Regions from separate parts of the Photobacterium sp. WH24 genome, predicted to be linked through region 2. Evidence: predicted binding sites of a transcription regulator. Region 2 holds the regulator's gene; each other region holds the start of a gene.
What was found. The regulator MetJ, encoded in region 2, represses methionine synthesis genes. The targets are predictions, from matches to a motif close to TTAGACNTNTANANGTCTAA.
Positions count from the first base shown of each region.

Region 1: the regulator MetJ is predicted to act here: its motif matches at 1,413-1,432, upstream of metN (methionine ABC transporter ATP-binding protein MetN).
Region 3: the regulator MetJ is predicted to act here: its motif matches at 1,387-1,406, upstream of metH (methionine synthase).

Region 1 is NZ_JAGSOZ010000016.1:5,138-8,327, reverse strand. Features, by position in the region: gene KCG43_RS16980 (methionine ABC transporter permease) at 1-190, opposite strand, end outside; gene metN (methionine ABC transporter ATP-binding protein MetN) at 180-1,214, opposite strand; gene gmhB (D-glycero-beta-D-manno-heptose 1,7-bisphosphate 7-phosphatase) at 1,556-2,113, shown strand; gene KCG43_RS16965 (ABC transporter permease subunit) at 2,384-3,190, shown strand, end outside.
Region 2 is NZ_JAGSOZ010000006.1:58,500-61,689, forward strand. Features, by position in the region: gene KCG43_RS09065 (bifunctional aspartate kinase/homoserine dehydrogenase II) at 1-366, opposite strand, end outside; gene KCG43_RS09070 (O-succinylhomoserine (thiol)-lyase) at 363-1,532, opposite strand; gene metJ (met regulon transcriptional regulator MetJ) at 1,721-2,038, shown strand; gene KCG43_RS09080 (malic enzyme-like NAD(P)-binding protein) at 2,116-3,190, opposite strand, start outside.
Region 3 is NZ_JAGSOZ010000005.1:266,760-269,949, forward strand. Features, by position in the region: gene metH (methionine synthase) at 1-1,331, opposite strand, end outside; gene KCG43_RS08770 (sodium:proton antiporter) at 1,531-2,868, shown strand; gene metA (homoserine O-succinyltransferase) at 2,937-3,190, opposite strand, start outside.

The DNA of each region.
Region 1 (3,190 bases), on a different contig from region 2:
TAAAGCCCGGGTTGGCCAGCAGGCCGTTGGGCTTGGTCAGGTGCAGAGCGACACCCACAGGAATGCCGATGGCGAAACCAATCAGGCCGGAAGCGAAGACCATCATCAGTGTTTCGCCTAAAGCGTCCGTCAGCAGACCAATCAGGCGTTCGTTGGTTTGCCACCAGGTGGCGATAGAATCAAGCAACATAACCCAGCACCTCTACATTTACTTTGTGTTCGCGAAGGAAAGCGATGGCTTGTTGTGTCGCTTCTTCAGAGCCAAAAAATTCCGCCAGCATCAGGCCGAACTTCACACCGCCGGCATAGTCCATGTCGGCACTCAGAATGTTGGCATCAATACCGAACTGCCGCGATGCCTGACTGAGCAGTGGCGCATCCACGGAAGCGCCGGTGAATTCCAGTCGTATCAGAGGGTAGTTAGTCTCTGTACGCTCTGTTTCCAGGCGCGCTTTATAATCTTCCGGTATCGACAGATCTAAGGTAGAACGGATAAATTCACGTGCCAGTTCTGTTTTCGGATGGGCAAAGATATCACCCACCGGACCTTTCTCGACCAGCTCGCCGTTGCCTATGATGGCTACTTCTGAACAGATGCTTTTCACCACGTTCATTTCATGGGTGATCAGCAAAATGGTCAGGTTCAGCTTATTATTGATTTCTTTCAGTAACTCAAGAATGGACTGGGTGGTGGCCGGATCCAGTGCGCTGGTGGCTTCGTCACACAACAAAACTTTAGGATCAGAGGCTAGGGCACGGGCAATAGCCACCCGTTGTTTTTGTCCGCCGCTGAGGTTTGACGGGTAGGACTGATGTTTGTCAGCTAAACCAACCAGATTGAGCAATTCGGTTACTTTGCGTTTGACTTCCGCTTTATCCGTGCCAGCCAGTTCCAGCGGCAGCGCGACATTGTCGAAAACGGTGCGGGACGATAACAGATTGAAGTGCTGGAAAATCATGCCGATTTTACGGCGAGCCAGTGTTAATTCCTGATTAGAGAGCTGAGTGAGATCGATACCATCAACAATGATGTGTCCTGAGGTTGGCTTCTCAAGCAAGTTAACGCAACGTATCAGGGTACTTTTTCCCGCACCGGACGCACCGATGACACCAAAAATTGTGCCTTGCTCAATGCTGAGGTTGATATCGCGTAAGGCGTGGATGTCTTTATCCCCGACTTTGAAGGTTTTATTGACCCTGTTGATCTCTATCATGCTGTGTCCTGCTACTGCTTTTTTAACTTGCTTGCTGTGTTGTAAACCAGCATAGCTTTATGGTCGTAATTTCGCCTGCATTAGTGTTTTTGTGTGTAGTTTAAGCGATAGACCTTGTCATCTTCTTGTGTTATCGGAATTTTTCCGTGTCATCTGTTGTGGATGCTAGGGTGTCTAGATGGCTAAGTCAATAGGTATTTTTACGTCTAGACGGCTAAATCATAAAACACTGCGATTCAGCCGGAAAAGTGTCAGCCAGTCTGCCTGAGGATAAAGAGATGATTCCGTGTGTCAGCCATGCCATAATTTAGCGAATTTGATTTCTATCTTTAGGTGATCGCTTGGCTAAGCCTGCTGTGTTTATTGATCGTGACGGCGTCATTAACGTTGATCACGGCTATGTCCATACTGTTGACGATTTTGAATATATCGAAGGGGTGTTTGACGCCTGCAAGAAACTGAAAGAGCAGGGTTACCTTCTGGTGCTGGTGACCAATCAGGCCGGTATTGCCAGAGGCATGTATACCGAAGATGAATTCCTGACCCTGACAGAGTGGATGGACTGGAATTTTGTCGATAACGGTGTTGAATTTGACGGCATCTATTACTGCCCGCATCACCCGACAGAAGGAAAGGGCGATTATCTGCAAGATTGTGATTGCCGCAAGCCCAAGCCAGGCATGTTTATTTCAGCCCGCGATTTTCTGAACATTGATATGGCCCGTTCAGTGATGATTGGCGATAAAACCGATGATATGACAGCGGCGCAAGCGGCTGACGTGGGCACCAGAATTCTGGTGCGTACCGGTAAGCCAGTCACTCAAGAAGGGGAGGCACTGGCATCGGTTGTGCTCGACAGTGTCGCGGATGTCCCGGCCTGGTTAGCGGCCCGCAACTAACTGTCCGGCATCTTTAAGGTTCACAAAAACAGACACGCTCAAAACGTGTCTGTTTTTTTATATCTGTATAGTGATCACTCTGATGGCCTGCCAGGTGGGTCAGAATATCAGGACAGTATTTTCCCTTTGATACAGGGGTAAATATAAACTTATGTTTTTATTGTCAAATAGTGAGCAGGCTGCTGTTTGGATCATCATTAGACATTCAACCAACTGCTATACTGACTAGACCAAGGAACAGGCGGACAATGACAGGAGTCATTTACCTTCATGCTTTCATACTTTTTGCGCCGTTTGGTGCTGGTAATCCCCACTTTTATCGGCATTACGATTCTTATTTTTGCCCTCACCCGTTTTGTGCCGGGCGGACCGGTCGAGCGTATGCTGGCCAGTATTCAGGCGCAGCAAAGTATGTCTATGTCTCCTTCTATGGCAGGGGAAAGCAATGCACTGTCAGAAGATCAACTGGCCGAACTCAATGCGTTTTACGGATTAGACAAGCCGGTATTTGAAGCTTATTCCGAGTGGCTGATGAAAATGCTGCATCTGGACTTCGGATTGTCGACCCGTTACTACGAACCTGTCTGGGACATGATTATGGACAGGCTGCCGGTGTCCATGTTCTACGGCGGTGTGACCTTTTTTCTCAGTTACTTTATCTCTATTCCTCTGGGTTACTACAAAGCCTTAAAACACGGCAGCGGCTTTGACTCCGGATCTTCAATTCTGATTTTTGTCGGTTATGCCTTGCCGGGGTATGTGGTAGGGGTGATGCTTATTACGCTTTTCAGCTATCAGCTGGAATGGTTTCCAATGGGCGGCTTTGTCAGTGACGATTTCGATGACTATGAATCACTCTGGCAGCAGGTTAAAGATATCCTCTGGCATGCCTGTCTGCCGCTGATTTGTTATCTGATTGGTGATTTTGCCACTCTGACAATGACGATGAAAAACAACATGATGGAAACATTGTCAGCGGATTATATCCGTACAGCTATCGCTAAAGGGTTACCCTTTTCGACCGCGGTTCGCCGCCATGCGCTCCGCAATAGTCTTATTCCTATCGCCAGCCACTTT
Region 2 (3,190 bases):
ACCGTGTCCGAGTACCCAGGCTTGTCTGGCCGGGGTGATCTCGCTGTCAGTAAGCTGACCCAGCTCACTGAACTCCAGATGCAGCGAGGTTAACAGCTCATCCGCCACGGTTTCCTCTAGCAGCTCTTCGATGAGGTGCTGCTGGAAGGTGCGCAAATCCTGCAGGCTTTCATGCGCCAGCCGGCCATCTTTGCTCAGCAAAGACAGCCACTGAATCAGTCGGTTGGTTGTTTTACCGGCTGCCGAGACCACCACCAGATCATCGGCGCTGGAATACTGCTCGAGAATATGGGCGACATTACGGTAACAGCTGGCATCCGCTAAACTGCTGCCGCCAAATTTGTGCAACTGACGTGTCAGGGTCATTCACTGACCTCCGCCGCTTTGGTAAAGGCCTGAGCCAGATCGGCAATCAAATCATCGGCATCTTCCAGGCCCACAGACAGACGCAGTAACGACGGCAAGATACCGGCCTCGCGCTGCGCCTCATCCGACATGGCACGGTGGGTCATGCTGGCAGGATGCGCAATCAGGCTCTCCGTGCCGCCCAGTGACTCAGCCAGAGAGAAATCGTGCAAAGACGCCACAAAAACTTCCAGTTGCTGCATGCTGCCGGCCAGCTCAAAACTCAGCATGGAGCCAAAGCCTTTTTGCTGCCGGGCCGCAATCTCATGACCTGGGTGATCTGCCAGGCTGGGGTGATAAATCTTACCCACCAGCGGCTGGGTTTGCAGATAGGCCAGCAGCCGGGCGGAATTTTCTTCATGGACACGCATACGTGCCATCAAAGTACGTACGCCGCGCAGGGTCAGGTAAGCATCAAAGGGCGCGCCGGTGGCGCCGATACAGTTGGCCCACCAGGACAAGTTCTCGGCGTGCTCGCTGTCTTTCGCAATCAGCACCCCGCCAACCACATCGGAATGCCCATTGATATATTTAGTGGTGGAATGCACCACGAAGTCTGCGCCCAGCGCGATAGGCTGCTGCAGCGCCGGCGAGAGGAAAGTGTTATCCACCGCCACCAGCGCTCCCGCGTCATGCGCCTGCAAACACAGCTGCTCGACGTCAATCACCCGCAACAAGGGGTTGGACGGCGTTTCAACCCACACCAGTTTAGGTTTTCTGGCCAGTGCTTCAGCCAGTGCCTTAGGGTTGCCCTGATCGACAAAAAGCACCTTGAAGTCACCTTTGCCGGCACGGGTATTGAACAAGCGGTAGGTACCGCCGTAGCAGTCATGGGGGGCCACAACCAGATCATCCGGCCCCAGCTGCGCCGTTGCCAGCAGGTTAATCGCCGCTGTACCACAGCTGGTCACCACACCACCCGCTCCGCCTTCCAGTTCCGCCAGAGTGTCTGCCAGTAAATTACGGGTGGGATTTCCCGAGCGGGAATAATCGTACTGAGGTAAAGTCCCTAATTCAGGGAAGCCATAGGTTGAGGTCAAGTAAATAGGTGGCACCACTGCACGAAATTGCTGATCGGTTTCAATGCCGCTGCGAACAGCGATAGTAGCTGTTTTCTTGTCACTCATGTAATTTGCTTCCTTGTTTCCGGGACCAGGCCAGAGGCCGACGAGAGTAAGATGCTTCAACCTTAGCGAGATTTAAAAAAGACGTCAACACTTCTAGACGTCTATATGTCTTTGCTTGTGGCAGTAAATGCCGCTAAAATTCCCCCCATACAATATTTCAAAACCCTATATCGCTGAGAAGGTAAACAATGGCAAAGTGGAACGGTGAGTACATCAGCCCTTATGCGGAACATGGCAAGAAAAATGAGCAGGTCAAGAAAATCACTGTCTCTATCCCATTAAAGGTGTTGAAAATCCTCACAGATGAACGCACCCGCCGTCAGGTAAATAACCTTCGCCACGCCACCAACAGTGAACTGCTGTGCGAAGCATTCCTGCATGCCTACACCGGCCAGCCACTGCCAACGGATGAAGATATCCGCAAAGATCGCCCTGACGATTTACCGGCAGAAGCTAAGGCCATCATGGACAGCCTGGGTATTGAGTACGAAGACATCAACGAATAATCAACATAACGCCTTGAGATAAAAAAAAACCAGCCATATGGCTGGTTTTTTCAATCATAAGCACACACTGTGTGTCATTACACTTCCATGTAACCCACAGGCATTTCGATACGGGCAACGCCAGATTCCACAGCCGCGACCGCAACCGCTTTGGCAACCCGTGGCAACAAACGCGGATCCATAGGTTTAGGGATAATATAGTCCGGACCGAACTCCAGCTTATCCACACCTGCTGCTTTAACAACTTCTGCCGGCACCGGTTCTTTGGCCAGTTCGCGGATAGCGTTCACCGCAGCCAGTTTCATTTCATCGTTAATCTCGCTGGCACGCACATCCAACGCACCACGGAAGATAAACGGGAAACAAATGACGTTATTTACCTGGTTCGGATAATCCGAACGGCCGGTTCCCATGATCAAATCATTACGAACCGCATGGGCCAGCTCAGGTTTAATTTCCGGATCCGGGTTTGAGCAGGCAAACACGATCGGCTTGTCAGCCATCAGTTTCAGCGACTCAGGGGCCAGCAGATCCGGGCCTGAGACACCGACAAAGATATCCGCGCCTTCGATAACATCTTCCAGGGTGCGCTTATCTGTGTTGTTGGCAAACAGTTGCTTATACTCGTTGATGTCATCACGACGGGTGTGAATCACACCTTTGCGATCCAGCATGTAGATTTTTTCACGCTGCGCGCCGCATTTGATCAACAGTTCCATACAGGCGACGGCCGCTGCGCCGGCACCCAGGCAGATGATCACTGCTTCTTTGATATCTTTGCCCTGCAGTTCCAGTGCGTTCAGCATACCGGCTGCCGTTACAATTGCCGTACCGTGCTGGTCATCATGGAACACAGGCACCTGGCAACGTTCGATCAGGCGTTTTTCAATCTCAAAACAATCGGGGGCTTTGATATCTTCCAGGTTAATACCACCAAAGGTATCGGCGATATTGGCCACAGTATCAACGAACTCGTCGATGGTACGGTGTTTCACTTCGATATCAATCGAATCCAGGCCAGCGAAACGCTTGAACAGCAGGGCCTTACCTTCCATAACCGGCTTAGAAGCCAACGGCCCCAGGTTACCCAAGCCAAGAATGGCCGTACCATTGGTAATCACAGCAACCATGTTGCCTTTACCTGTGTACTTA
Region 3 (3,190 bases), on a different contig from region 2:
CCAGCTTCCAGTATTTCCCACTTGGATGAGTCAATCATAATGGGGACACGGGAGATTTCAGGCTCAGAGGCACACAGGTTCAGAAAGCGCACCATGGCAGCTTCGGCATCCAGCATGCCTTCATCCATATTGATATCGATGATCTGAGCACCGGCTTCCACCTGCTGACGTGCCACTTCCAGCGCTTCGTCATAAAGCTCTTCTTTGATCAACCTACGGAAACGGGCTGAACCTGTCACATTGGTCCGCTCACCGACATTGACAAATAAAGTGTCTTTTTCAATGGTTAGCGGCTCAAGCCCTGATAAACGGCAGGCCACAGGAATCTCAGGCAATGGACGTGGCGCTACATTCTCCGTCACCCGGGCCATTTCACGAATATGCTCTGGCGTGGTGCCACAACAACCGCCCACCAGGTTCAGAAAGCCGGACTCCGCCCATTCTTTGATATGCTCAGCCATTTCTGTCGCTTCAAGGTCATACTCGCCGAATGCGTTTGGCAGACCGGCATTCGGGTGCGCTGATACCGCACACTCAGAAATACGTGATAATTCTTCCACATACTGACGCAGCTCATCCGGACCCAATGCACAGTTAAGGCCAAATGAAATAGGTTTGACGTGTCGCAGAGAATTGTAAAAAGCTTCAGTGGTTTGTCCTGATAAGGTGCGGCCGGAGGCATCGGTGATTGTGCCTGAAATCATAACAGGCAAAGTCACGCCCAGCTCTTCAAAGACCTTATCCACGGCAAACGCACAGGCTTTGGCATTCAGGGTATCAAAAATAGTTTCAATCAGGATGATATCGGACCCGCCAGCTATCAGGGCGCGGGTTGATTCGGAATACGCTGCTACCAATAGATCAAACGACACGTTCCTGAAACCGGGATCGTTCACATCCGGTGATATCGAACAGGTACGGTTAGTCGGACCGAGAACACCAGCTACAAATCGTGGTTTGTCCGGTGTTTTCGCCGTCCACTCATCAGCCGCCTGACGAGCCAGCTTTGCCGCTTCGAAATTAATCTCGGCACTCAGACTCTCCATGTCATAGTCAGCCATGGCAATAGTCGTTGAGTTGAAAGTGTTGGTCTCAAGAATATCAGCGCCGGCTTCAAGATAAGCGGAGTGAATATCCTTGATCAGTTGCGGCTGGGAGAGTACCAGCAGATCGTTATTGCCTTTAAGATCCGAATGCCAATCAGAAAAACGTTCACCACGGTAATCCTCTTCATCCAGCTTGTAGCTCTGGATCATGGTGCCCATGCCCCCATCTATGATGAGGATCTGTTCCTTAAGTCGCTTTTGTAATAAATCCGTACCCTTCGACACTGCTTACTTCCTTACACTTAAACCTATCAGCTGCTAACATCCTATCACAGCCTGATTGGAAATCTAGACGTCCATATATCGTTTGCGAAAACTTATTATCCAAGCGTAAGCCTAAAGTTTTTATGGCTATCAGAGGCCCGAGCATTTATATTTTGTCACAATTTTTGCTTAACACTTTAACAACAGATGAGGATCAAGGATGTCGGTATACAGTACCCTCTGTTTTCTCGCCGCCGCTGCGATGGTTATTGCCTTTATTAACCACAAAATAGGCAAGATGCAAACCACTATCGCCATCACAGCCGGTGCTATTATTTTATCGCTCGGAATTGTGATCGCAGGCCACAACGGCTGGTTTCACCTCGAAGAAATTGCTGCGGAACAGCTGGGTCAGATCGATTTCGAAAGCTTTCTGCTAAAAGGCATTTTAGGCTTCTTACTTTTTGCTGGCGGTTTAGGGATCAAGCTGCCACATCTCGAAGATCAAAAATGGGAAATCACCATTCTGGCTCTGGGGGCCACACTGTTTTCCACATTCTTCATCGGTGGCAGCCTTTGGTGGATATGCCAGATGCTGGGAATCCAGTTAGACCTGATTTACTGCCTGCTGTTCGGCGCATTAATTTCACCGACGGACCCAATAGCCGTGCTGGCGATAGTAAAAAAACTGCACGCGCCGCGCCGCATCTCCACACAAATTGAAGGTGAGTCGCTGTTTAACGATGGATTTGGCCTGGTCATCTTCGTCACTTTGTTTACCATCGCCTTTGGTGATGAAGCACCTACTGTGCTGGGTGTTGGCCATCTTTTCCTGCAGGAAGCCATTGGTGGCATAACCTATGGTTTTGTTCTCGGCCTGCTGTTCCATTATCTGATCAGTTCGACAGACGATCACTCCATGGAACTTCTGCTGACTCTGGGAATCCCAACGGCTGGTTATGCTTTTGCCGATGTTATTCATGTGTCCGGGCCGCTAGCTATGGTGGTCTCCGGTATCATGATAGGCAACTGGACCCGTTATATCGGCTTTTCTAAAGAGAGTGAAGACCATCTGGATCACTTCTGGGAGTTGGTTGATGAATTCCTGAACGGTGTACTCTTCCTGCTGATTGGTATGAGCATGCTGTCTTTCAGCTTCCATGAGGAAGACTGGACACTGATGGTGATAGCTGTGCCGCTGGTGCTACTGGCGCGCTACCTGAGTGTGAAGCTGTCGTATCTTGGCTTTAAACGTTTTCGCCAATACAATCCCGAGTCGGTGAAGATCCTCACTTGGGGTGGCTTGCGCGGTGGTCTTGCTCTGGCGATGGCGATGGCGATCCCTGCCGGTGTTATCGTTATTCCGGAGAAAAATATTGATGTGAAAGAGATAATTCTGGTGATGACCTATTCAGTCGTGGTGTTCTCTATCCTGATCCAGGGCTCTACCATCACACCTATGATCGAAAAAGCCAAAGCCTGGGAAGCGAAAAAAGCGAAAGAGAACAAACAAACCGCTCATGCTCACCAACAACCGGAAACCGATCCCAAATCCTGAATACCCGAATACTGACGATGAAAAAGACCTGCTTTGGCAGGTCTTTTTATTTGTGAGGGCTGCGTCAATCAGTCGTCCTTGGTGAATTGATCTTCCGAGAAGTGATCCAAATCATAAGGCGTTTGCTGATAGACGCAATAGTTCAGCCAGTTGGCAAATAACAAATGGCCATGACTGCGCCAACTCGCAACAGGCGGTTTATCCGGATCATTATCCTGATAGTAATTTACTGGGATTTTGGGCTCCATCCCCTCTCCCAGATCACGCATATATTCATTATGTAATGTATGGGCATCGTATTCAGGATGTCCTGTCACGAAGA